4 regions of the Bacillus thuringiensis genome follow, and region 4 is predicted to be linked to each of the others. Evidence: riboswitches for the same ligand, from Rfam matches in the RefSeq annotation. Region 4 holds a riboswitch; each other region holds the start of a gene.

Region 1 (5,741 bases), 530 kb from region 4:
GAAACAGGAATAGCGCCGAATAAACCAAACAATAAAGCGCTTACACAAGATGCGACAAATCCTAAAACACCAATTTCTAACTCTTCCATAATAGCTCCTAAAATAACAGGAAATGCTCCACATGTAACTCCAAGTATAAGTGCGATAAGTAAGCTCATGATTATCCCCCTCTGTTTGCGATATTATTTTCCTTCTTAGTTAATTGTAGTATATCACATACAAAACAGAATTTTCAGAAAAAATTCAATAAATGTTCAAAAAATGTTCGAAAAATACACTTGAAAAATCAAGACGTTAAATTTGTGGTGAAATGGTACTTTTGAGTAAATAAAAAATCAGGCTTATTTCAAAAGTGAAATAAGCCTGTTCCATAGGAGGATGTATATATGTAGAGTGAATAAAAGTTTGGAAAAGGGGGTCCAAGTCCTTTTATTCAACTAACTACCTTAATAGATTGGAACCCAGCCTTCAGTTGTCACAAAAATACGAATAGCTACAACTTGACGATCATCTTGCAAGGTAAAATAATGTCTTGCATTTTCAGGAACAGATATTAGATCGCCTGGCTCAAGTTCAACATCAAAGAATTTCCCATCTTTGCCTTCAATAGCGAAAATGCCATGACCACTGACGATAAAGCGAACTTCGTCGTCTGTATGATGATGTTCTTTTTGGAAATTAATTAATAATTCGTCAAGGTTAGGTGTGCTATTTGAAAGTGAAATTACATCATATGCTTTATAACCTCGACGTGCTGAAACATCAGCAATTTCTTTTGAAAAAACAGCTAATATTTCAGCTTTGTTTTCATCTGTTAAAGAATAATTTTCATTTAAATGAGTAGGAAGTTTAGAAATATTCCATTTCTCATATAAAACGCCTTCCTCTTGTAGAAATTTAGATACTTCTACTTCATTTTCAATACGAGTATTTACTTCATGAATACGAATTTGCGCCATTAGAAACGCCTCCTTGAATTGATAATAGTTTTATATGAAATTGGAATAAAAACTCATAAGCTTCTAATCTCTTCTTTGCATCAAAGCTATCTCGGCCCCATACGGTAATACCGTGGTTACGGATTAATACCGCTCCCGAATCACCTTGTATATGCTTTCGGAAGTTTTCTCCAAGCGTTGGGATATGGGCATGGTTTTCGATAATAGGAATGTGAATTGTTGCACCTTCTTCCCAAATATCGAGAGCTTTAATAATTTCTTGATTTTGAAGGGTAACTGCATCACTATATAAATTTGTAATGACATTATTATCAGTTGTATGAACATGAAGTACGCACCCAGCATTCGTATTGTTATAAATATGTGTATGCAATATTGTTTCTGCTGAAGGGCGTAATTCAGTCTCTAAAACGGGAACTCCTACATGATCTACTAATAGAAAATCATCTGGAGTGGTTTTTGTTTTATCTTTACCGCTTGCTGTAATGAGAAAAGTAAGTGGCTCATGACTAACTTTTATAGAAATATTACCACTTGTTGCTGGGAACCAATTTCGAGTTGTTAATTCTTTTTTTATCTCGCTCAAGTCATACCACTGACGAAAAAGTTGTTTCATGCCCTCACCTCCAACAAAAGTTTTAATTCAGCTTGCACATCTTGAAATGTTTCAAACGGTGTATAAGCAATATGATTTTCTTCGCACTTTGTAATAAGAAAGTCGCGAGCGAATACTTTATCAGCTTGTTTCGCAGCTTGTAAATCAGTAATAGAATCACCAATTACAATATGAAAGTCATTTGTATCACTTAATTTACGAATTAATGATGATTTACATAATCCGCAATAATTTTGACAATGATCATCACAAGAATGAGGCCATTTAACTGTAATGAACTCTTTTGAAAAGTCTGTTTCATTACAATAAATTTGTTCTTTTGGAATGATCCCTTGTAAGAGTGGATAGACGAAGAAATCCATTCCACCTGATATAACGTAAAAAGAAATGTTATTTTCATTTACAAATTGTATAAATTCATGAAAACCATTACGAATTTCAGCAGTTTCTATTAAAAATTGAATAATTTCATCGTGCAGATGAGTAGGTATTAATCGAAATAATTGAGAAACACCTTCTTGAATAGATAGCTCTTGTGATAAAATTCTATTCTTTACTTCTTCAGCTTCTGGTGGTGCGAATTTTTCCATAATGGACATAATGTTATCATTATTTGTAATCGTGCCATCGAAATCACAAAATACTTGAATACTCATAATTTCACCTCATGAGAGGGATTTCCCCATATTTGTAGTGCACTATGCAAATTTATGTCATCTACTTCATGGAGTGGTTTATTTTGCAAAGTAGCATCAATTGCAGTACGGAAAGCTTTACCACCGCCTTGCGCTCCATTTGGATGTCCATGTATCCCGCCGCCAGCATTAATAACAACATCTTTACCGAAATCTCGTACAATAAAGGGAACGAAACCAGGGTGAATACCCGCAGATGGGACAGAAAAACTTTTCTTGAAAAATGCATCTTCCTCAGTTAAATATTTTGAAATGCTGAGAGCTTCTTCTTTTTCTAATGCAACGCTTCCGTATGGAGACGGGAATAAAGAAAAATCTGCACCAGCATAACGTAGTAGCTTTCCAAGTAATAATGGAGATGAAATTCCATATAACTTCGATGCCGAATAAGCACCACTTACAGCAGGGTGTGCCATAATAGGAACTGGGATTTCATCATCTTCTGCAAGTGATTGTAGTACATCTAGTCCGTAAGCAAATACGTTAAATAATAGAATATCAGCTCCAGCTTGCACTGCACGTTTCGCATTTTCTTTTAAATCAAAAGTTCGTCCTGTTAAATTTACGGCATATAACGTTTTATGTCCGTATGTTTCATATACGGATTGTAAAACTTCTTTTCCAGATACAATGCGTTTCGTAAGTGGTGTTAATGCATTTTCAAATAATATTTCATCATCTTTTACTATATCTACACCACCACTTGCTTGATCACGTAATTGCGTTTTTAAATACCCAATATTTCGTCCAATCATTCCTTTAAAAATACTCATTAAAAGGGGACGATCATGCACTTGTAAAAGGTTTCGAATACCATCTATCCCGAATTTTGGACCAGGAAAATGTTTTTTTAACTCGTCTGAAAAAGTTAAGTCAATTAATTTTACTTCGCCATCAAGGGATAGCTTTCCGAATGTAGTTGTTAAAATCGCTGGTAAGTCTGGACTGAAATTTAATAACGGGTATTCGATTTTAATAATCCCACGTTTTACCTTTTTGCGTAAATATGAATTCGTATGTTCTTGTTCAGCTAATTCCTCAATATGAATGACGTTGCCTTTATGCTGTTTTAATTGTTCTTGTAATAAGTGTGGCAAATGAGTCCAAGAACCAATTGTTAATCCGAGTGCAATTTGTTCCGCCTTTTTTTCTAAGTTATGTGAATCGTCATGAATTAAATACGTCGCTATAATTCCGCTCATTGTTATAACCCCCTAGTTAAATAAAAAAACCTCTCAGCTAAGGAGAGGTTTTTTTACAACCAGCTCCTTATCTGTCAGCATAATGCTGCGAGAATTAGCACCGTGTCTACAATTGTAGATCGGTTGCCGGGCTTCGTCGGGCTCGTCCCTCCACCTGCTCTTGATAAGAAGTATTTAGAAATGTTTAAATTTTTAAGATAACTGAATTTTGTCAGATATTTTTCATGTTGTCAATGGCTTTTTGAAAATTTTTAATTTCTCAATTCGATTAATTGCTTCCCGCAATCGCTCCTCTGTATGCAGGAGCCCAACGCGAACATAACCTTCGCCGTGCTCACCGAAGCCAACACCTGGAGCAACTGCAACGTGTGCTTTTTCTAATAAAATATTAGAAAATTCCTCAGATGTATAGCCCTCTGGTACAGGAAGCCATGCAAAGAATGATCCTTTTGGAATATCAACATTCCAACCAATGGAATGACAAGCTTCTATAAGGACATTTCTTCGAGATTCGTAACTATTTACAAGGTCTATTACGCAAGACTGTGAACTTAATAGTGCTTCGCGGGCAGCATCTTGAACTGCACCAAAAATACTAACATACATATGATCTTGCAATAGGTTAATGGTTTCAATGACACTTTCATTCCCTACTGCAAAAGCAATACGCCAGCCAGCCATATTGAAAGTTTTCGATAGAGTGTAAATTTCAATTCCTGTATCTTTGGCACCATCTGCTTGCAAGAAACTAACAGGTTTTTGACCATCAAATCCGATAGCGCCGTAAGCGAAATCGTGAACAACTAATATATTATGTTTATTAGCAAAGTGAATGGTTTTATCAAAAAAATCTTTTGATGCAGTAGCACCGGTAGGGTTATTTGGATAGTTTAAAAACATTAACTTTGCTTGCTCAGCGATAGAGTCATCAATTTGTTTATAATCCGGTAAAAAATGATTTTCTGCAATAAGTGGCATGGTTTCAAAGTGTGCCTTTGCTAAGGCAACCCCGGATAAATAATCTGGATAGCCTGGATCCGGAACGAGAATCGTATCACCAGGATTTGTAAAACAAATCGGTAATTCTACTAGTCCAGCCTTTCCGCCAAACAAAATAGCAACTTCAGTTTTTGGGTTTAATTCGACGCCGTATTCACATTTATAGAATGTAGCTACGGCTTCCTTTAAGCTTTCATGTCCGCGAAATGGCGGATATTTATGATGAATGGTCTTTTCGGCAGCATCTTGTAAAGCTTTTACGATATGCTGCGGTGTTGGTTGATCTGGATTACCTTGACCTAGATTAATAACATCGTGACCAGCTGCAACGACTTTGTTAACTTTTGCAACAAGTGAAGCGAAAAATTGTGTTGGCAATGATGTTACTATCTCAGAAGGTTGAAATAATTTCATACTTTCCACCTCTTTTGAAAGTTGTTACAATTCTAGTGACAAATGATATAATCTTTCCAGTATTTTGTAAAGAGAAAAATAAGAATGGGGCTGAAAAAATGAAAGTCGCATGTATTCAAATGGATATTGTTTTTGGAGATGTAGAAAAAAATATTGAGAATGCTAAAAATAAAATAAGCGAAGCTATGAAGGAAAGGCCAGATGTTATCGTCTTACCAGAGTTATGGACAACAGGATATGATTTAACGAGACTTTCTGAAATTGCAGATAGGGATGGAGTGGAAACGAAAGAAAAGTTAATAGAATGGGCGAAGCAATATGATGTACATATTGTTGGTGGGTCCATAGCAAAGCAAACGGAGCAAGGCGTTACAAATACGATGTATGTTGTAAATAATGAAGGACAGCTAGTCAACGAATATAGTAAAGTACACTTATTTCAGCTTATGGATGAACATAAATATTTAATAGCTGGTAATAGTACGGGCGAATTTAAGCTAGATGATGTTGAATGTGCTGGAACAATTTGTTATGATATTCGTTTTCCAGAGTGGATGCGTGTCCATACTGCTAAAGGGGCAAAAGTATTATTTGTTGTAGCAGAATGGCCATTAGTTCGTTTAGCACATTGGCGTTTGCTATTGCAAGCAAGAGCGGTTGAAAATCAGTGTTATGTTGTTGCGTGTAATAGAGCAGGAAAGGATCCAAATAATGTATTTGCGGGTCATTCTTTAATTGTGGACCCTTGGGGTGAAGTTGTAGTAGAGGCGAATGAAGAGGAATCAATTTTATTTGGAGAGCTTGAATTCGAGAAAATTAAAGAAGTACGTAAAGGAATTCCAGTTTTTGCGGATCG
Region 2 (5,741 bases), 2.1 Mb from region 4:
CTTTACTACTGACAATCGTACTAGGAATAGGTTTAATCGGTGTTTTATGTTCGTTATTCCTTGTTGTATCAAGTGTCGGGGTGGTATCAACAACTGGGTTCTCATTAGCGATGAGAAATCAAAAACAAGCTGCAGGAACAGCATCAGCTTTATTAGGCTTATTACAGTTCATTTCAGGAGCGCTTGTTGCACCTCTAGTAGGTATTGGTGGGAGTAATACAGCGTTACCGATGGGTGTTGTTATTGCGCTTTGTGAAGTAGGAGCAGTATTATGTTATCTATTTATGGCCAGAAGAAGTGAGAAGCAGTTTGAACTGCAACAAAGACAAAATTTAGAGGCTTAACAAAAAAGAACTGATTCAAAGGGAATGTTTGAATCAGTTCTTTTTTTCATTTTTTTGAAATACCTCATACATATTATTCATGATCGTATCATATAAAACAGCAAGTTTATCCCACACCCAGCGATTACTATCGACTTCTTTTTCCCCGCAGTCGATAATATCGGTATGGTCCGTAATTTTATACGCTTTTTTAACGATAATAGGAGCAATCTTCGGTATACGTGGGATTTCTTTTAAGATATCTGCGAAGTTTCCAATGTAGACATGACCGATGATTTCGATTGTTAATGATTTATCCGATATATTTAGCACGGTATGAAATTGATTTGTATGTTGTTGTTTTAAATATTGAGCTAACTTAAATGGAGCATGCTTCTTCTTTAATACGCGGCGAAGGCTCTCTGTATTTTCGATATGAAGTGATTTTTCGCGAATAAGGACACGAATATCTTCTCCCATAAAAGGCATTGTGTTGTACATAGATGATTCTCCTTAAAAACTTACATATGTTTGCGTTATGCATATGTAAGTCTAGCATGGTTTGTTCTTTATGTGTGCTTACAGTTTTGTAAGGTGATGTAGTAAAGCATTGCAAAAGTTATTTGTATAAAGTGACGATACTGTGACAAACATGTTGGTATATATATTACGATGTCGTCTTAAGTGTAAAAAGTAGGGCGTTCTCGGTATAATAACAAGTGGAGATAAAAGAAACTATAATGAGTAATAGCTGTAGATAAAAGGAGAAGAAGAGATGAAGAAGGTTTTGGGTATTGCTGTAATGGGAAGTATGCTCCTTCTAGCAGGGTGTAATGGAAATAAAGATACGAAAGAAACGAAAGAAAAGGTAGAGCAATCTGCTGAACAAACAGAAGAGATGAAAGAATACCTTGCAGTACATGAAAAATACGATATAAAAATGAATAAAGAAATTAATAAAGCACTGCAGTTATTTGAAGTGGCAAAAGAAAAGGGCGGTAAGGAAATAACGAATGCTACATATAAAGAAGATGTGCAAAAGGTAACAACGAGCATGTTAGAAGATATTGATCATATACGTAAAGAAATTCGTGTGCCGAAGTCGAAAGAGCAAGAACATGAAGTATATGTTGGTTTCTTGAATGAATCGGAACAAGCGATGAAAAAATTACAGAAGTTAGCTAAAGAAGAAGATTCATCGTTGATTCGTGATATAGAAATTAATTTTGCAACAGCATCGACATACTATAAACGTTTTCAAGCAGAAACGAAAAAATAACCTTGCCTGTGCAAGGTTATTTTTTCTTCTTACCATCTCCGTCTGCATCCTCGGATACTAATATATTCTGTTCTTCGTGAAATTCGGAAATAGTTTGCCCGGTAATATTATCGAAAGGGGTATAAGAAAGAAGTGATACGTTTCTTTTTAATAAAGAGTTTATAGAAGCCGATGATGACAAGTATAACGATAGTTAAGGATAATCCTATAGTAGCAAGAAGTAAGGGATCCATCTTATAACTCCTTTAACATCATTTCTTGTTATGATAAGCCGAAAACTGTAATTTCGATAAAAGAATTAAAAACTGATTTTTCTAAATTTATCCAATTTGATTGACTTTTCAATTTTTCAGAATTATAATTCGAAATATACAATTTGAACCAAATAATAATATAGCAATTTACTTATCCAGAGAGGTAGAGGGACTGGCCCTATGACACCTCAGCAGCGGGTTCTGTAATAGGAACACCGTGCTAATTCCAGCAAGCAAGTCTTGAAAGATAAGTGATGGGCCTTTGTTTGTTAAGCCTTGATCTTATTTTTTAAGATCAAGGCTTTTTGTATTCTAAAAAGAGAAAAGGGAGTAATGGAAAAAGTACATTCATAAAACAAAGTAAATTCATGTGTTTAGGGGGTTATTGAAGTGTATGTAATTAAAAAATTATCGGTTATGGTGTTCACACTATGGGTTATTACGACAGTGACATTTCTAATTATGCATATTATTCCGGGAGATCCATTTTCATCAGATGCAAAAATCTTTCCTGAAGAAGTGATCCAAAACATGAGAGCGAAGTATCACCTTGATGAACCGTTATGGAATCAATATGTTGCTTATTTAGACGGTGTAGTTCATTTTGATTTTGGTGAATCTGTTCAATCAACCGGGCAAGGTGTATCAGAAATTATAACAACTGGCTTTGGTCCATCAGCAATTATTGGTCTACAAGCACTTGTTATTTCATTGTTGGTAGGAATTGCGGCAGGGACATTTGCTGCTCTATATCATGGGAGAGTAATTGACTATAGTGTGAGTTTGCTCGCAATTCTAGGTATTTCTATTCCAAGTTTTATTTTAGCACCACTATTTATACAAGTATTTGCTATCCAATTTGAGTTTTTACCAGTAGCCTCTTGGGGAACATTCGAACATACGGTATTGCCATCCTTTGCATTAGCGTTAGGGCCAATTGCAGTTATTACAAGGTTTGTTCGTTCTAATATGATCGAAGTACTGCAGAGTGATTATATTAAGCTAGCAAGAGCAAAAGGTATACCAATTAAGAAGATTATTATAAGACATGCTCTTCGAAATGCGATTGTTCCAGTACTTACATTTGTGGGACCGTTAATGGCTGGACTTTTAACAGGGACTTTCGTTATTGAAAAAATCTTTTCAATTCCTGGCCTAGGAAAATATTTCGTAGATAGTATTTTTAACCGAGACTATCCGGTGATTATGGGAACAACGATTTTCTATAGTGCATTATTAATTGCTTGTATTTTCATTACAGATATTATTCACCGCATTGTTGATCCGCGTATTCGTTCTATTACATAAGGAGGGGGGATATTTAAATGGGAGCTTATGAAATTAATGAACAGTTATTAACGAAAGAAGAGAAAAAAGAATTAACGATAAATAAAAATCAGCAAACGATTAGCAGAAAGAAAGAAGTGTTTCGTAAGTTTATATCGAATCCAATCGCAGTGTTAGGAACAGTGACGTTATTGCTAATTATTGTTTTCTCGCTTATTGGCGAAAGTTTAACTTCATTTACTGCGAGTGAACAAGTAAAAGAGGCAACAAATTTACCGCCGAGTAGTGAACATTGGTTTGGAACAGATGATCTAGGGAGAGATATTTGGGCACGTACTTGGGCTGGTGGGAAGATTTCACTAACAGTTGGATTAGTAGCAGCTGCCCTCGATATAGGGCTTGGTGTACTGATTGGTGGATTTAGTGGATATGTGAGAGGGCGTAATCGCCTTGGAACGTTAATTGATGAGTGGATTATAAGAGGAATTGAAGTATTATACGGCATCCCATATTTATTAATTGTTATTTTACTATTAATTGTTATGAAACCAGGTCTTTTCACCATTATTATCGCCCTTGCATTAACGGGATGGATTGGAATGGCTCGTCTCATTCGAGCACAAGTATTGTCTTTAAAACAACGAGAGTTTGTTATTGCAGCAGAGCGATTAGGTACATCACATATGAAAATTATATATGGGCATTTAATTCCGAATTTAACAGGGATTATTATCGTAAATTTATCATTTACAATTCCAGCAGCTATTTTTTCAGAATCATTTTTAAGCTTTATAGGACTTGGAGTACAATCACCAGCGGCAAGTTGGGGGACGATGACGAATGATGCACTTGGGACATTATTGAGCGGAGAATGGTGGCAGCTATTTTTCCCGGCAATCATGATTGCACTCATTATGTTCGCATTTAATGCAATTGGTGATGGTTTGCAAGATGCGATTGATCCAAAAATCGTCAAACGGAATCGAAAGGAGAAAAAACATGGCACAAATCTTATCTTTAGAAAACGTAACGTTAGCCGTTGAAAAAGAGAATAGTAAGCAAGCGATTGTGAAACATGTTTCCTTTTCTATTAACGAAGGTGAAATAGTTGCACTTGTAGGAGAAAGTGGTTCAGGAAAAAGTGTCACAGCACAATCCATTATCGGCTTGAATCAAGAATCAATTCATATTGATGATGGAAATATAGCTTTCCAAGCAAAGGAATTAACGAATTTACAAGAGTCAGAATGGAATCAAATTCGCGGAAAAGATATTTCCTTTATATTTCAAGATCCGCTTTCATCTTTAAACCCAACGATGAAGGTAGGCAAACAAATTACAGAAGTAGTTTTGCAACATGAGAAAAAATCGAAAAGAGAAGCAAAGGAAATTGCGATTAACTTGTTAACAGATTTAGGGATACATGAAGCAGAGAAACGCTTTGAACAGTACCCACATCAATTAAGCGGAGGTATGAGGCAGCGTATTTGTTTAGCAATTGCGTTTGCTTGTCATCCAAAGCTTGTAATTGCAGACGAGCCGACAACAGCGTTAGATGTAACGATTCAGAAACAAATTATGGGGCTATTAAAAGAAAGAAAAGAAAAACAAAATACGAGTATTTTATTAATTACACATGATTTGGCACTTGTACGTGAAGTAGCTGATCGAGTAGTTGTTATGTACGGGGGACGTGTCGTTGAAAAAGGAACGATACAGGAGGTAATAGGTTCTCCTAAACATCCATATACGAAAAGTTTATTACAAGCAATTCCGAATATGGATGATTCCGAAAAGGTATTACGTGCTATAGAAGGAACGACACCTTCCATTGAAACATTAAATAGCTTTGGTTGTCCTTTTGTAAATCGTTGTCCAGTAGCGATAAAAGAATGTATTCATCGTTTCCCAGAGAGAACAACATATTCTAAGGAGCATAGTTCACATTGTTGGCAGCATGTTCTAGAGCATAATAAAGCGAAATCAAAAGAGAAGGTGAATGCCTCATGACGACAGATTTAATTACTGTAAAGCAAGTAATGAAAACGTACGGAAGTAAAAGTAAAGAAATCACAGCGTTAAAAGACATATCACTTTCTATCCCGAAAGGAACAACACTTGGCATTATTGGTGAAAGTGGTTCAGGAAAAACAACACTTGGAAAGCTCATAGCAGGGATTGAGAGTCCAACGTCTGGTGAAATTGATTATAACGGTCAAGTCGTTCACAAGCTGAAGTCAGCTCATAAGCGAGAGTTTTTACAGAAAGTACAGTTCATTTTTCAAGATTCTACAGCTGCATTAAATCCGCGCTGGAAAGTACGCGATAGCGTAACGGAAGGTTATATTTCATTCGGTTTAGGTGATAAAGGGTTGAAGGATAAAGTAGCAGGTGATGCGCTAGAGCGTGTTGGATTAGATAGAAGATATATTGATCGATATCCGCATGAATTTAGCGGAGGACAACGTCAACGTATCGCTATTGCAAGAGCGCTATTATGTGAGCCAGAAGTATTAATTCTTGATGAACCAATTTCGGCATTAGACGTTTCATTGCAAATTCAAATTGTACATCTGCTGCAAAAGATTCAAAAGGAGC
Region 3 (5,741 bases), on a different replicon from region 4:
CTTTCGATTGATTATAAGTTTATAGATAACATTGGAGGCATTGGAGATTACTGTATAAAATAAAGCGTAGGAATATATCTGAAAATAAAAGCACATTCTCCGTCTTCTTTAAAATAATAAAAAGGAGAATATGCCAAAATAGAGGACTAAATCGGTTCAGCTGCTTGTAATATTGCGTCTAATAAACCTGGAAAACGTTTATTCAAGTCATCTATACGAAGGGAATTGAATCGCTGAGTGCCCTCTACTCTCGTATAGGTAATTCCTGATTCCCTCAATACTTTATAATGATGTGAAAGAGTAGATTTTGGAATAGGAATATTAACATTCCCGCATGATTGCTCTCCTATCTTTGCAATTTCCCGAACGATTTGGATTCTGATTTGATCACTAAGAGCATCTAGAACGGTTGTTAAACGAATATCGTTTGTTTCTGGATGAAATAATTTTCTCATTTTAATTCTCCTGTTTTTGAAAATGTCTTATTGGTATTATACTACAAAATATATCCTTGCTCTATTTTCTTATAATGAGCAGGATGCAGTATGTGAGAATCTCGAAACATATATTGTAATGTTTTATTTGCAACGCAATATAATTTATGTTAGGATTCATATTGTTCCATGATACTCGAAATATGAAACTAATTATATGCTTTAAAAATTTAGTTAACGTACAACTTTTAATAGGTTGGCACTATTTTCTTAAATAAGCAGCTAACTATATGAAAAGAATACAAACTAAAAACCTTACTCATTTTACCTTATTTAAATTCATTCTTTTTCAAGTATTATAATGAGAAACGCTTATCGGGGATATGGAATATTTGTATTATCAATTCGGAAATAACAACTTTGAACTTCGGAAAGAATTTCAATTACAAGGAGACAACATCATGAATAATAATTATTCATCTATATTTAAACCTTTCAAATTACCATCGGGGATAGAATTAAAGAATCGTATTCTCATGGCACCAATGACAACTTCAGCATCTACACCACATGGTGACCTGAAAGAAGAAGAATTAATATATTATGCTCGCCGTGCGAAAGGCGGGATTGGTGCGGTAATTACATCTTGTGCACATGTAGAACTACTTGGAGTAGGATTTGAAAATTCGATGGGAGTAGAATCTGATGCCCGTATTCCTAGCTTAACAAAATTAGCGAATACAATTAAAGAGAATGGTGCAAAGGCTATTTTACAAATTTTCCATGCAGGACGAATGACAAACTCTACATTATTAAAAGGTGAGGAGCCTGTATCAGCTAGTGCAATTCCATCGTTACGACAAAATGCTGAAACACCACGTGAGATGAGTAACGATGAAATTGAAACGACGATAAAAGCGTTTGGAGAAGCAACACGCCGTGCAATAGAAGCTGGATTTGATGGCGTAGAAATTCATGGTGCAAATACATTTTTAATCCAACAATTTTTCTCCCCACATTCAAACCGACGAACAGATAAATGGGGTGGCAGTGTAGAAGAACGTATGGCATTTCCTTTAGCGGTAGTGGAGTCAGTGAAAGAAGCTGTTAAAAATCATGCGAAAGAACCATTTATTGTAGGATATCGTCTTAGTCCAGAAGAGCGTGAACAACCAGGTATCACAATGGATGATACAATTAAACTAGTAAAAGTATTAGCGACGAAAGAATTAGATTATATCCATGCATCGGTTGGGAATTTCTTCGGCGGATCTTTACGTAACTCAGAAGATACAGTTTCTCGTGTACAATTAATTCAAGAAACAGTTGGTAATGAAGTACCTGTTATCGGTGTAGGAGCACTTCAAACACCTGAACAAGTCGAAAAAGCACTTTCGATAACTTCATTAGTTTCATTAGGACATGCTTTAATTATGGATCCAGAATGGATGGAAAAGACTCAAAATAGTGAAGAGAAAACTATTTTTGATGCATTATATGTTAGCAAAAAGGAGGAGTTAGATATTCCAGAAGCACTTTGGAATAAGCTTGTAAATACTTCAGGATGGTTTAATATTCAGGATTGAAATTTAAGTAATAAAGATCCTATATCATACAATTGAAATGATTCAGTATTATATTTAGAAGAATGAATTAGTCCTGGAATGGTTTGTAAATATTCTTGATAAAGAGGGTAGTCCCATCACTTGTGATTCATATATTGTAGAAGAGGTGATGGATTATGGCTACCAAAACATCTCCACTTAAACTAGGCAATGAAATATATGGTACGATAAAAATTGAAGAAGCGTTTCTAACAGCTTTAAAGATGTACTTTATAAAGCAGCAAGAAAAAAAACTCCTAGTTAATCAGGAGTTTTTTTGTTGAAGATGATAACATGGTAGAAATGGTTATTCAGTTTTGTAGATCCATACATACTCTTCACTAATATAAGTATCCAAATATTTCCATTGCTAAACCAGGGGAGGTGTATCTTGATAATATAATTGGTAAAAGATATTTAACCAATTTATGAACAGAGGATAAAACTCAATAATAGAATATTAATATCAACGCAATTATCAATGATATTATCGAAAATACAATCATAAATAATAAAGCTCAGTCATGAGTTATCGCCCTGTTACCGTCATTCCTGCTGTATAAATCGTCTCTACAGAATCATCAGCACTTACAACTTCAACTTTGTAGCGGTATGTTCCAGTGTCGTAAATGTTTTGGCCATATCCTGTGAAAGTTGAAATTTCATCATTTGAGCCAGCTGGAACCCATTGATTTTGCCAATGGAAACTAGTTTCAAATTCTCCCCAGCTATCTCCATATTTTTTCTCAAGGCTAACATTGTAATAAATATCTTCAGCTCGGTTGTTTGTAATTCTTGCAATTGTACTGTTGCCAAAAGTAACTTGTGTAGAATGTACTTGAACTGTAACACCGTTCACCGTTTCGCTAGGACCACAAATATAATGACAGCCCTCATTAAATTCATCAGCATGTGCCTTTGGTGTATCTAAATTTATAACCGTTAAACCGCCTAAAGCTAACGCACCAGTCAACGCAATTGTAGCTAATTTTTTCACGATAATCCCTCCTATTAACCGCTATAAGTGAATGTTTTTGTTTTTACGTATTCATTGCCAGCATAAAAAGATTTCTATGACTCATTTTTATCACCCTTCAGCTTATATAATTCGACAAATGGTGATAATTTCCTGTAAATAAAATGAATAAGCACTCCCGCAGGAATGCTTATTCAAATTCAATTTCTGTTTTATTGTCTGATGTGAAGTATCTTGGAGTAGCACCACACGCCCATCAACTTAAGGATTTTATAACACCCCAAACAAGAAAATGTACATTTCCTCCTGGAGATGTACATTTTTTCGTTTTTGGGTATTCGCTTTTCTTAGCTTGATGGCGATGTGGTCTCGTCACACGTCCTTAAGTTGCGGTGATCCCCATAGCCAAAGAAGTAAGAAGATATTTAGAAGTGCATCAAATTTTGAGGAAGTGCTTGTGAACCGAATCGTAAATAGATGAGGTTTTGTATGTTCGATTTTTAAATAATACCCAAGAAGGAGTGGGTTGTGTTTATAGTAATAATCTATTTTTTGTATTTCTATAATAGGTAATTTTTTTAAAAAAACAGAATTATCTTGACAGTTATTGAATGGATTGATAAGGTTATAAAAAAAATATTTCTTATCCAGAGAGGTGGAGGGACTGGCCTTATGAAACCTCAGCAACAGGTCTGCTTAAGTAGACACTGTGCTAATTCCAGCGGGTGATAATCCTGATAGATGAGAGCTTTCGTTTTTATTTGTCAGTAGCGCCCTCTTTTTTAGAGTGCGCTTTTGTTTTTTCTGGATAGTAACTAAAGGAGATTAGAAATGGAGAACAAAAATGGGCAAGAATTTCAAAGGAAAATGCAAGCACGTCATTTAGTCATGCTATCACTTGGTGGGGTGATTGGAACTGGCTTATTCTTAAGCCCAGGTTACACTATTCAACAAGTTGGCCCGTTTGGAACAATTCTATCCTATCTAATTGGTGCGCTAGTGGTTTATCTAGTTATGCTATGTTTAGGAGAGCTTTCCGTACATATGCCTGAAACTGGCGCATTTCATAGTTATGCAGTTAAATACATTGGACCGGGTACAGGGTATACAGTAGCCTGGTTGTATTGGTTAACTTGGACTGTTGCTTTAGGTTCTGAATTTACAGCCGCAGGATTACTTATGAAGCGATGGTTTCCATCGATAAAGGTTATAGCTATTGTGATTTTTATTGTTTTAGGAGTAGCGGCAATGCTAGGGTTTCTTCCGATGACCCATTCAAAAGCAGCACCATTCTTTTCTAATTATACAAGTGGAGGTTTATTTCCCCATGGTGCTACGGCCATTATAATGACCATGCTTGCGGTTAATTTTGCTTTTTCGGGAACAGAATTAATAGGCATTGCAGCTGGAGAAACAGCGAACCCGGAAAAAATGATACCGAAGGCCATTCGAACTACTCTGTGGAGATTGATTATCTTTTTTGTAGGAACGATTGTTGTTTTATCTGCGTTATTGCCTATTTCCGATACAGGGGTATTAGAGAGCCCTTTTGTTGCAGTTCTAGAACGAATTGGGGTGCCATATTCAGCTGACATAATGAATTTCGTTATCTTAACAGCCATTTTATCTGCGGCAAACTCAGGCCTTTATGCCTCCTCTAGAATGCTTTGGTCGCTTGCTAATAAGAATACGATATCCCCGATTTTTGGAAAAATGACAAAACAAGGTGTTCCAATCAACGCCGTCATTTTCAGCATGGTGGGTGGAGCTTTGGCTTTGCTCTCGAGTATTGTGGCACCAGATACTGTCTATATCGTACTTGTTTCCATTTCCGGTCTAGCTGTAGTTGTAGTTTGGATGAGTATTAGTGCTTCCCAGTTCCTATTTCGCAGACAATTTTTGAAAGAAGGAAATTCTGAAAAGGACTTGATTTATCGCACACCACTATATCCATTAGTACCAATTGCTTCTTTCATCCTTTGTCTGGCATCGTGTATTGGAATTGCATTCGATCCAACACAGAGAATCGCTTTATATTGCGGCATACCGTTTATTTTGTTTTGCTATGGAAGTTATTATCTAAAAAAAAATCTAAAAAAGAGGGGCGTAGATTATGTCGAACAAAATCAACCCAATTGATGATATTTTATCCCAACATTCCATTATGATTCTTGACGGAGCATTAGCTACAGAATTGGAGGCACATGGATGTAATTTGGACGATCCCCTTTGGTCGGCACGTGTGTTACTAGAAAATCCAGAACTAATTTATCAGGTTCATTTAGATTATTTTATTGCTGGAGCGGACTGTGCCATAACAGCAAGCTATCAAGCTACTATTAGTGGTTTTTCCACGCGTGGAATACAAGAACAGGAAGCTTTGAAATTAATTAAGAAAACGGTGTTACTTGCAAGAAGGGCAAGAGATGATTTTTGGAAGGAAAATAAGCAAACGAATAGGGCTAAACCATTGGTTGTTGCATCAGTTGGGCCGTACGGGGCTTACCTTGCAGATGGTTCAGAGTATGTAGGCAACTATGGTGTGACAGATAAAACATTAGCAGACTTTCACCGTTCGAGAATGTCCGCGTTAATTGAAGCAGGTGCAGATCTATTGGCATTTGAAACGATCCCTTCCCTGCAAGAAGCAAGAGTATTAGATACATTATTGCGTGAGTTTCCAGAAACATATGCGTGGCTTACCTTTTCGCTAAAAAATGAGAAAGA
Region 4 (5,741 bases):
TGGATTGTTTACTCCGTTCCACGTATTTGCACCAATATGGTGATGATATCCCCCTGCTGAAATAAATAAGCAATCCTCTTCACGCTGTTGTACTTCAAAACCTACTGTTTTCACATAAAATTCATGTGATTTCTCTACATCAGCTATTCTTAAATGTACGTGCCCAACGACAGTATTAGCAGGCAAACCATCAAACTCATAATCAACGAATGTTGCCAATTCTTTTAAATCAAGTGGTGTACTTCCTCCTGGCCCTTCTCCCCATCGATCGCGCGGACGGTCTGCATAAATTTCAATACCATTCCCCTCTAAATCTTGCAAATAAAAAGCTTCGCTATATGTATGATCACTTGCACTATTAAACCTTGAAATTGGTAAAATTTCATTTGAATATGTATAACGCCCTTCTTGCTCAGCCGGGCTGTCAATTACATTCTTATTACGAAGAACCCCAAATAGCGCAGAAGCAAAAGCTTCACGAGTCGGAACTAAAAAGGCTACATGATATATACCAGTCGTACGCGGTTCTTGCAGTACCCCGTCCTCTAACTTTTCAAGAACAAGTAACGCGTTCTTTCCACCTTTTCCAGATAAATATGCTTTATTTCCCTCTTGCTTAATTACCTCTAAGCCTACAACATTTTCATAAAAAGCAATTTGACGTTCTAAATCTTTCACTTTAAATTCAACATGACCAATACGTGTTTTCGTATGAATTTGTACCATGAATAACTTCCTCTCTAGTTTCCTTTAATTTTTTATATCAGTTGATAGGCGATAACTCCATTCAACGAATACACCTTAATTTTGTTTTTTCGTAGCATCAACTTTTAGCCATTTTTTCGATATATCACTTAATGTGCCATCTTTTTCTAATTCTTTCAACGCTTTATTTATATCTTCTAACTTTTCACTCTTTTTTGCAAATGGAAATGCAATCTCTCCCCATTCAAGTGGACCAAATCCTATTTTGACGTTGTCCAATTTCGCCTTTGTTATAGTTGTTTCTACTTGAACTTTATCATTATAATAGGCATCGACGCGTCCAAGTCCTACTTCATTCAATTCCGCTGTCGGATCCTCTGAGAACGTTTTAATTGTAAAAGCATTATTTTTATTTAATGCTTTTAATTCTTGCTCTCCAGCTGTACCAAGCCCGACACCTACAGTCTTACCTTTTAAATCTTCTAGCGATTTAATGGTATGATTATCTTTCTTCACCGCGAATACAGAACCAGAATACACGTACGGAATTGAAAAATCATATTTCTTTTTTCTTTCCGGAGAAACTGATAGTTCATTTGCAATTGTATCAATTCGTCCTGAATCTAATAAGCCAAATAATCCCTCAAAATCAGAAACATTCCATTCTACTTTATACCCAGCCTTTTTAGCAGCCGCTTCAATAATTTCAGCATCAAAACCTTTTACTTTCTCACCCTCTTTAAAAATAAATGGACTACGACCTGCAGATGTCCCAACTTTTACTACTTTTTCATTTGTTGTTTCGCTTGCTGTATTTGAACCACAAGCTGATAAAACTCCAACTGATACTGTTAATACTAATGTTAGTAATAATGATGATTTCCTCACAATTCTTCCTCCTAAATAACGAAATGATTGCCTTCTTCTGAAGCATTCAATTGTCGTAAAAACTTTTTCGTACGTTCATTTTGTGGGTTTCGGAAAATTTCTTCTGGTGTTCCCTGCTCTACAATAATGCCATCAGCCATAAATATAACGCGATCCGCCACCTCTTTTGCAAAATTCATTTCATGTGTAACAACAACCATCGTTATGTGCTGTCTTGCCAAGTCTTTAATAACTTGCAATACCTCATTCACCAATTCTGGATCAAGTGCGGAAGTCGGTTCATCAAACAATAATACTGCGGGATTTAAAGCCATTGCCCTAGCAATACCTATCCTTTGCTGTTGCCCTCCTGATAACATTGTTGGATAAAAATCTTCTTTATCAGCTAAGCCTACTTGTTTTAATATTTTTCTCGATATTCCCTTTGCCTCTTCTTCACTTTTTTTCTGTACAACCGTTAATGCCGTTGTAATATTTTGCAATGCTGTTTTATTTTTAAATAAATTATAATTTTGAAAAACCATTGCCGTTTTTTGACGCAATTGTATTATTTCTTTTTTATAAAGTCTCTTCGCATAAATCTCTAAATCTTCAATTCTAATACTGCCATCATTCGGTTGTTCTAATAAGTTTAAACACCTTAATAATGTCGATTTACCCGAACCAGAAGGTCCAATAATGACTACTACTTCTCCCTTATTTACAGTAAGTGAAATTCCTTTTAGTACTTCATTATGTTTGTAAGACTTATACAAATCTCTTATCTCAATCATATATATCACCTCATTTCTGTTACAAATATGGTGCATCCAGTTTCTTTTCTAACTTTTTCTGTCCCCAGCTAATTACGATTGTAATAATCCAATATACTATCGCTACCGCTAAATAACTTTCCATATAACGATATGATTGTGCCGCTAGCATTTTCGCTTGTGCTAAAATTTCAGCCACCCCAAGTGCAAAAGATAACGAAGATTCTTTTAACAATCCAACAAAATTATTTCCAAGTGACGGTACTGCGACACGAATAGCTTGCGGAAAAATAATTTGTCGCATCGCTTGCGCCTTTGTCATTCCAACTGATAAACAGGCATCCATTTGCCCTGATTCCACAGCATTTAATGAACCTCGAATAATCTCTGATAAATAAGCAGCATTATTTAAACTTAGGCCAATTAAAGTTGCTTGCATAGCTGTAAGCACTGTAAATGTCGGAAAGATTTGTGGTAATCCGAAATATAAAACAAACAATTGAACTAATAACGGGGTTCCTCTAAAGAAAGAGATATACACTCTTGCAATTGAATATAAATATTTCGTTTTATTTTTCGTTATGATCGCCAAGCCGATCCCTATAACGAAGGAAATAATCATTGAAACTACAGTAATCCCTAAAGTTATGTATACATATTTAAATAATTGCGGAAAACTTTCTAAAAAATACGTTACATCAAACTTCACTCTATCCCCCCTCTCTAAACAAAAAACTCTTCTTACGCATATAAGAAGAGTTAAATGTGAATCCATTTCTTCTCATCTTTCAAACGCCTATTGCGTTCGCTGGAGTTAGCACAGTACTTTGATACAGCCTGTTGCTGAGATTTCATCGGGCCAGTCCCTCCATCTCTCTTGATAAGAAAACCAATAAATTTTTCCATTTATTTAGTTGTTATTATGAAGAATACACCCCATTACTAATAATGTCAATAAGAAAACTATGAATTAAATTTAATGCTTTTTTTAGACTGTCTTACTCCTATTAAATTTCCTCCTGTTCATTATATCTTGAGGTGTAATATTGATTGCACAAAAAAGCCATTAATTCTATCAAACTTAGAAATAATGGCTTTTTTATAAAGGTATTATACTTATCTCATTTTATGTACTTCAGCAACTAGCTTTCCACCCTGAATGCCCATATAAAGCTTCACAGGTGCATCATTCGTATTTTCAAATACTAAATCTAAATATGGATATGCAATTGTAGCATCTCTTCCTTGTGGAACATAACCTACCGTTTTAGAATGTGTAGTTCTCTCCACCATTTTCAGGCCAGCTTGATCTGCTGCATTGTATAAAGTTGAAGATGTTTGACAAACACCACCGCCATATCCATCTACTAATTTACCATCAACTATTTCTTTCCCTAATTGATATCCTTTATCTGGTGTTGTATCACCGATTAATGAATTAAAAGAGAAACGGTCTCCTTTTGCTAACACAACTCCATTTATGCTCGCTGCTGACAAACGAATATTCTCAATACGGCCACCTGTTGAACCACCTAAGTTCGTTTCATATCTACCAATTACCGTACCATTTCCTTGCGCATCACTTAATGTTGCGACTGGTTTTTTCTCCACGATCGGCAACTGATACGTAGCATCCCACATACCAACATTTAACAATTTATCTACTAATTCTTTTTCCATTAATTCATAAGAAGGTTTTCCTTCTTGCCAACTTCCATCAGGTGCTATACGTGAAGGAACCATTTTTTTGTCGACGCTTTTTCCAACCTCACCAACAACCTTTGTTACAGACTTTTTAAATTTCGCTTCATCTTCGAAATAGCCTAAACCAGATAAATCTAATTTTTTCACTTCAGTACCAGTTCGGCCATCAACTAAACTAATAGTATCCTGCACTTCTGCTTTAGCCTCTACAGTGTGCCCACCAATATCACTTACCAATGCAACATCACTTACTTTTGCACCACAGCCACTCACTACAGCTACACATAACACCCCAACTAATATACCCTTTACTTTACGGAACAATATACTCTCTCCCTTTCCCCAACATCACTATTATGTATTTATTTCATTTTTATGTATGTTTTGTTACAATCATTTTACAATATGTTTATAAAATGTTACAAGTTATTTTTCACTCTATATAAATTACTCTTTTCTTTTATAAATGTCTATACATATTTACATAAAAGTTTGAGTTTGATAGAATTGTAACTTTTATGTAAACTCTCCCCTTTATCCAGTATATACCATTAAGCAAAAGAAATTCAAATCAAAAACCTTCAAGCTATTTTTTATAAAGTGAAACTTTAATCAGTGGGGGTCTTACTGCCCGTTAATGCGGGATAAAGAGAAATCTCATCAACATAAATAGGTATTTGCCGTGCCACCGCTCCGCTTTTGCACATACATTATGGTGAATTCAACCTATTTTAAAGAAATGGAGGATGTTATTATGTATCCCTACAATCCATATGATCCATATAATCAATATGCATACCAACAACCACAGTATGACTTACAAGCACAATATCAATCTTATATAGATCAAGCAGAGCAAACGAATCCATATGACCAAAATAGACAATTCCAACTTCCAATCTCTTTTCCTGGCACTGGAAATCGTCAATTAGAAAGACGCGTAAATGAGCTTGAACAAAGAGTACGTCAACTAGAAAATACAGTTGAGCGCCATACACGTAGACTAAACCGCTTAAACCAACGTTTACGCACGGTAGAAAACAGACTAAACATTCCATTCGCAGCATTAGAAGACGGATTTTAATCGGAAAAATAAAATTTATATAAGGAAGGGGCTCCCCCTTCCTTATATAAATTGACGAAAGTTTTTTCCATCTCTATACTGATAAGAGTTAATGAAATGAAACAAGGTGATAAATATGGATTTTGAAATAAATTATCTTTCCTTTTATGTTGTACAAGTAGAAGGAAAAGGTGAAGCAGTTGATAAACGCTACAAACATTTTCAAACTTTAGACGCTGAAGAATATGAAGATAGCTCCTTAAAAGAATTTTTGAATGGCGAGTTATTAAAAATATCGAAGCGAAAAGTAGAACGTCATGCAAAAACAGAACAAGCCCCAACAAAAATTGGTCGCTTTATTGTAGAGGAGGGGCACGAACTTGATTCAAACCCTCATTACAACCTTTTTAATCGTATTCGCTTTGCAGAAACAAAGGACAACTTTAAAGATATGAGCGAACCTCTCGTTTATACATATCTTGACACAAGCGCTGTACGCGGTGGTGTATTTTTAATTGCTCAGGCAAAACTACGCAAATACTTTGATGACCCATTCGTATTCGTAATGAAATGCGACTTCGAACCAAAGGTTGCTTCTATTTCTGATGAATCAACACTGATTCGTAACG

What was found. Region 4 has a riboswitch for S-adenosylmethionine ahead of AC241_RS17350 (amino acid ABC transporter permease). Riboswitches for the same ligand answer to the same signal wherever they lie in the genome.
Region 1: another riboswitch for S-adenosylmethionine. It lies ahead of mtnW (2,3-diketo-5-methylthiopentyl-1-phosphate enolase); the one in region 4 lies ahead of AC241_RS17350 (amino acid ABC transporter permease).
Region 2: another riboswitch for S-adenosylmethionine. It lies ahead of AC241_RS01055 (ABC transporter permease); the one in region 4 lies ahead of AC241_RS17350 (amino acid ABC transporter permease).
Region 3: another riboswitch for S-adenosylmethionine. It lies ahead of AC241_RS27995 (amino acid permease); the one in region 4 lies ahead of AC241_RS17350 (amino acid ABC transporter permease).

Annotation. Positions count from the first base shown of each region.
Region 1 is NZ_CP012099.1:3,903,256-3,908,996, reverse strand. It holds gene AC241_RS19985 (hypothetical protein) at 1-158, opposite strand, end outside; gene AC241_RS19980 (1,2-dihydroxy-3-keto-5-methylthiopentene dioxygenase) at 447-959, opposite strand; gene AC241_RS19975 (methylthioribulose 1-phosphate dehydratase) at 937-1,575, opposite strand; gene AC241_RS19970 (2-hydroxy-3-keto-5-methylthiopentenyl-1-phosphate phosphatase) at 1,572-2,231, opposite strand; gene mtnW (2,3-diketo-5-methylthiopentyl-1-phosphate enolase) at 2,228-3,472, opposite strand; SAM riboswitch class I at 3,537-3,642, opposite strand; gene AC241_RS19960 (pyridoxal phosphate-dependent aminotransferase) at 3,695-4,885, opposite strand; gene AC241_RS19955 (carbon-nitrogen family hydrolase) at 4,900-5,741, shown strand, end outside.
Region 2 is NZ_CP012099.1:179,648-185,388, forward strand. It holds gene AC241_RS01035 (multidrug effflux MFS transporter) at 1-344, shown strand, start outside; gene AC241_RS01040 (hypothetical protein) at 378-824, opposite strand; gene AC241_RS01045 (hypothetical protein) at 1,099-1,602, shown strand; partial or broken gene AC241_RS01050 (DUF3951 domain-containing protein) at 1,619-1,835, opposite strand; SAM riboswitch class I at 2,005-2,110, shown strand; gene AC241_RS01055 (ABC transporter permease) at 2,247-3,164, shown strand; gene AC241_RS01060 (ABC transporter permease) at 3,182-4,186, shown strand; gene AC241_RS01065 (ABC transporter ATP-binding protein) at 4,143-5,153, shown strand; gene AC241_RS01070 (ABC transporter ATP-binding protein) at 5,150-5,741, shown strand, end outside.
Region 3 is NZ_CP012100.1:170,107-175,847, reverse strand. It holds gene AC241_RS28010 (ArsR/SmtB family transcription factor) at 147-455, opposite strand; gene AC241_RS28005 (NADH-dependent flavin oxidoreductase) at 896-2,020, shown strand; gene AC241_RS34945 (hypothetical protein) at 2,176-2,322, shown strand; gene AC241_RS28000 (hypothetical protein) at 2,568-3,035, opposite strand; SAM riboswitch class I at 3,655-3,762, shown strand; gene AC241_RS27995 (amino acid permease) at 3,846-5,153, shown strand; gene mmuM (homocysteine S-methyltransferase) at 5,128-5,741, shown strand, end outside.
Region 4 is NZ_CP012099.1:3,376,980-3,382,720, forward strand. It holds gene AC241_RS17335 (VOC family protein) at 1-726, opposite strand, end outside; gene AC241_RS17340 (amino acid ABC transporter substrate-binding protein) at 802-1,593, opposite strand; gene AC241_RS17345 (amino acid ABC transporter ATP-binding protein) at 1,605-2,366, opposite strand; gene AC241_RS17350 (amino acid ABC transporter permease) at 2,386-3,054, opposite strand; SAM riboswitch class I at 3,124-3,232, opposite strand; gene AC241_RS17355 (VanW family protein) at 3,462-4,373, opposite strand; gene AC241_RS17360 (hypothetical protein) at 4,804-5,133, shown strand; gene AC241_RS17365 (DUF3900 domain-containing protein) at 5,249-5,741, shown strand, end outside.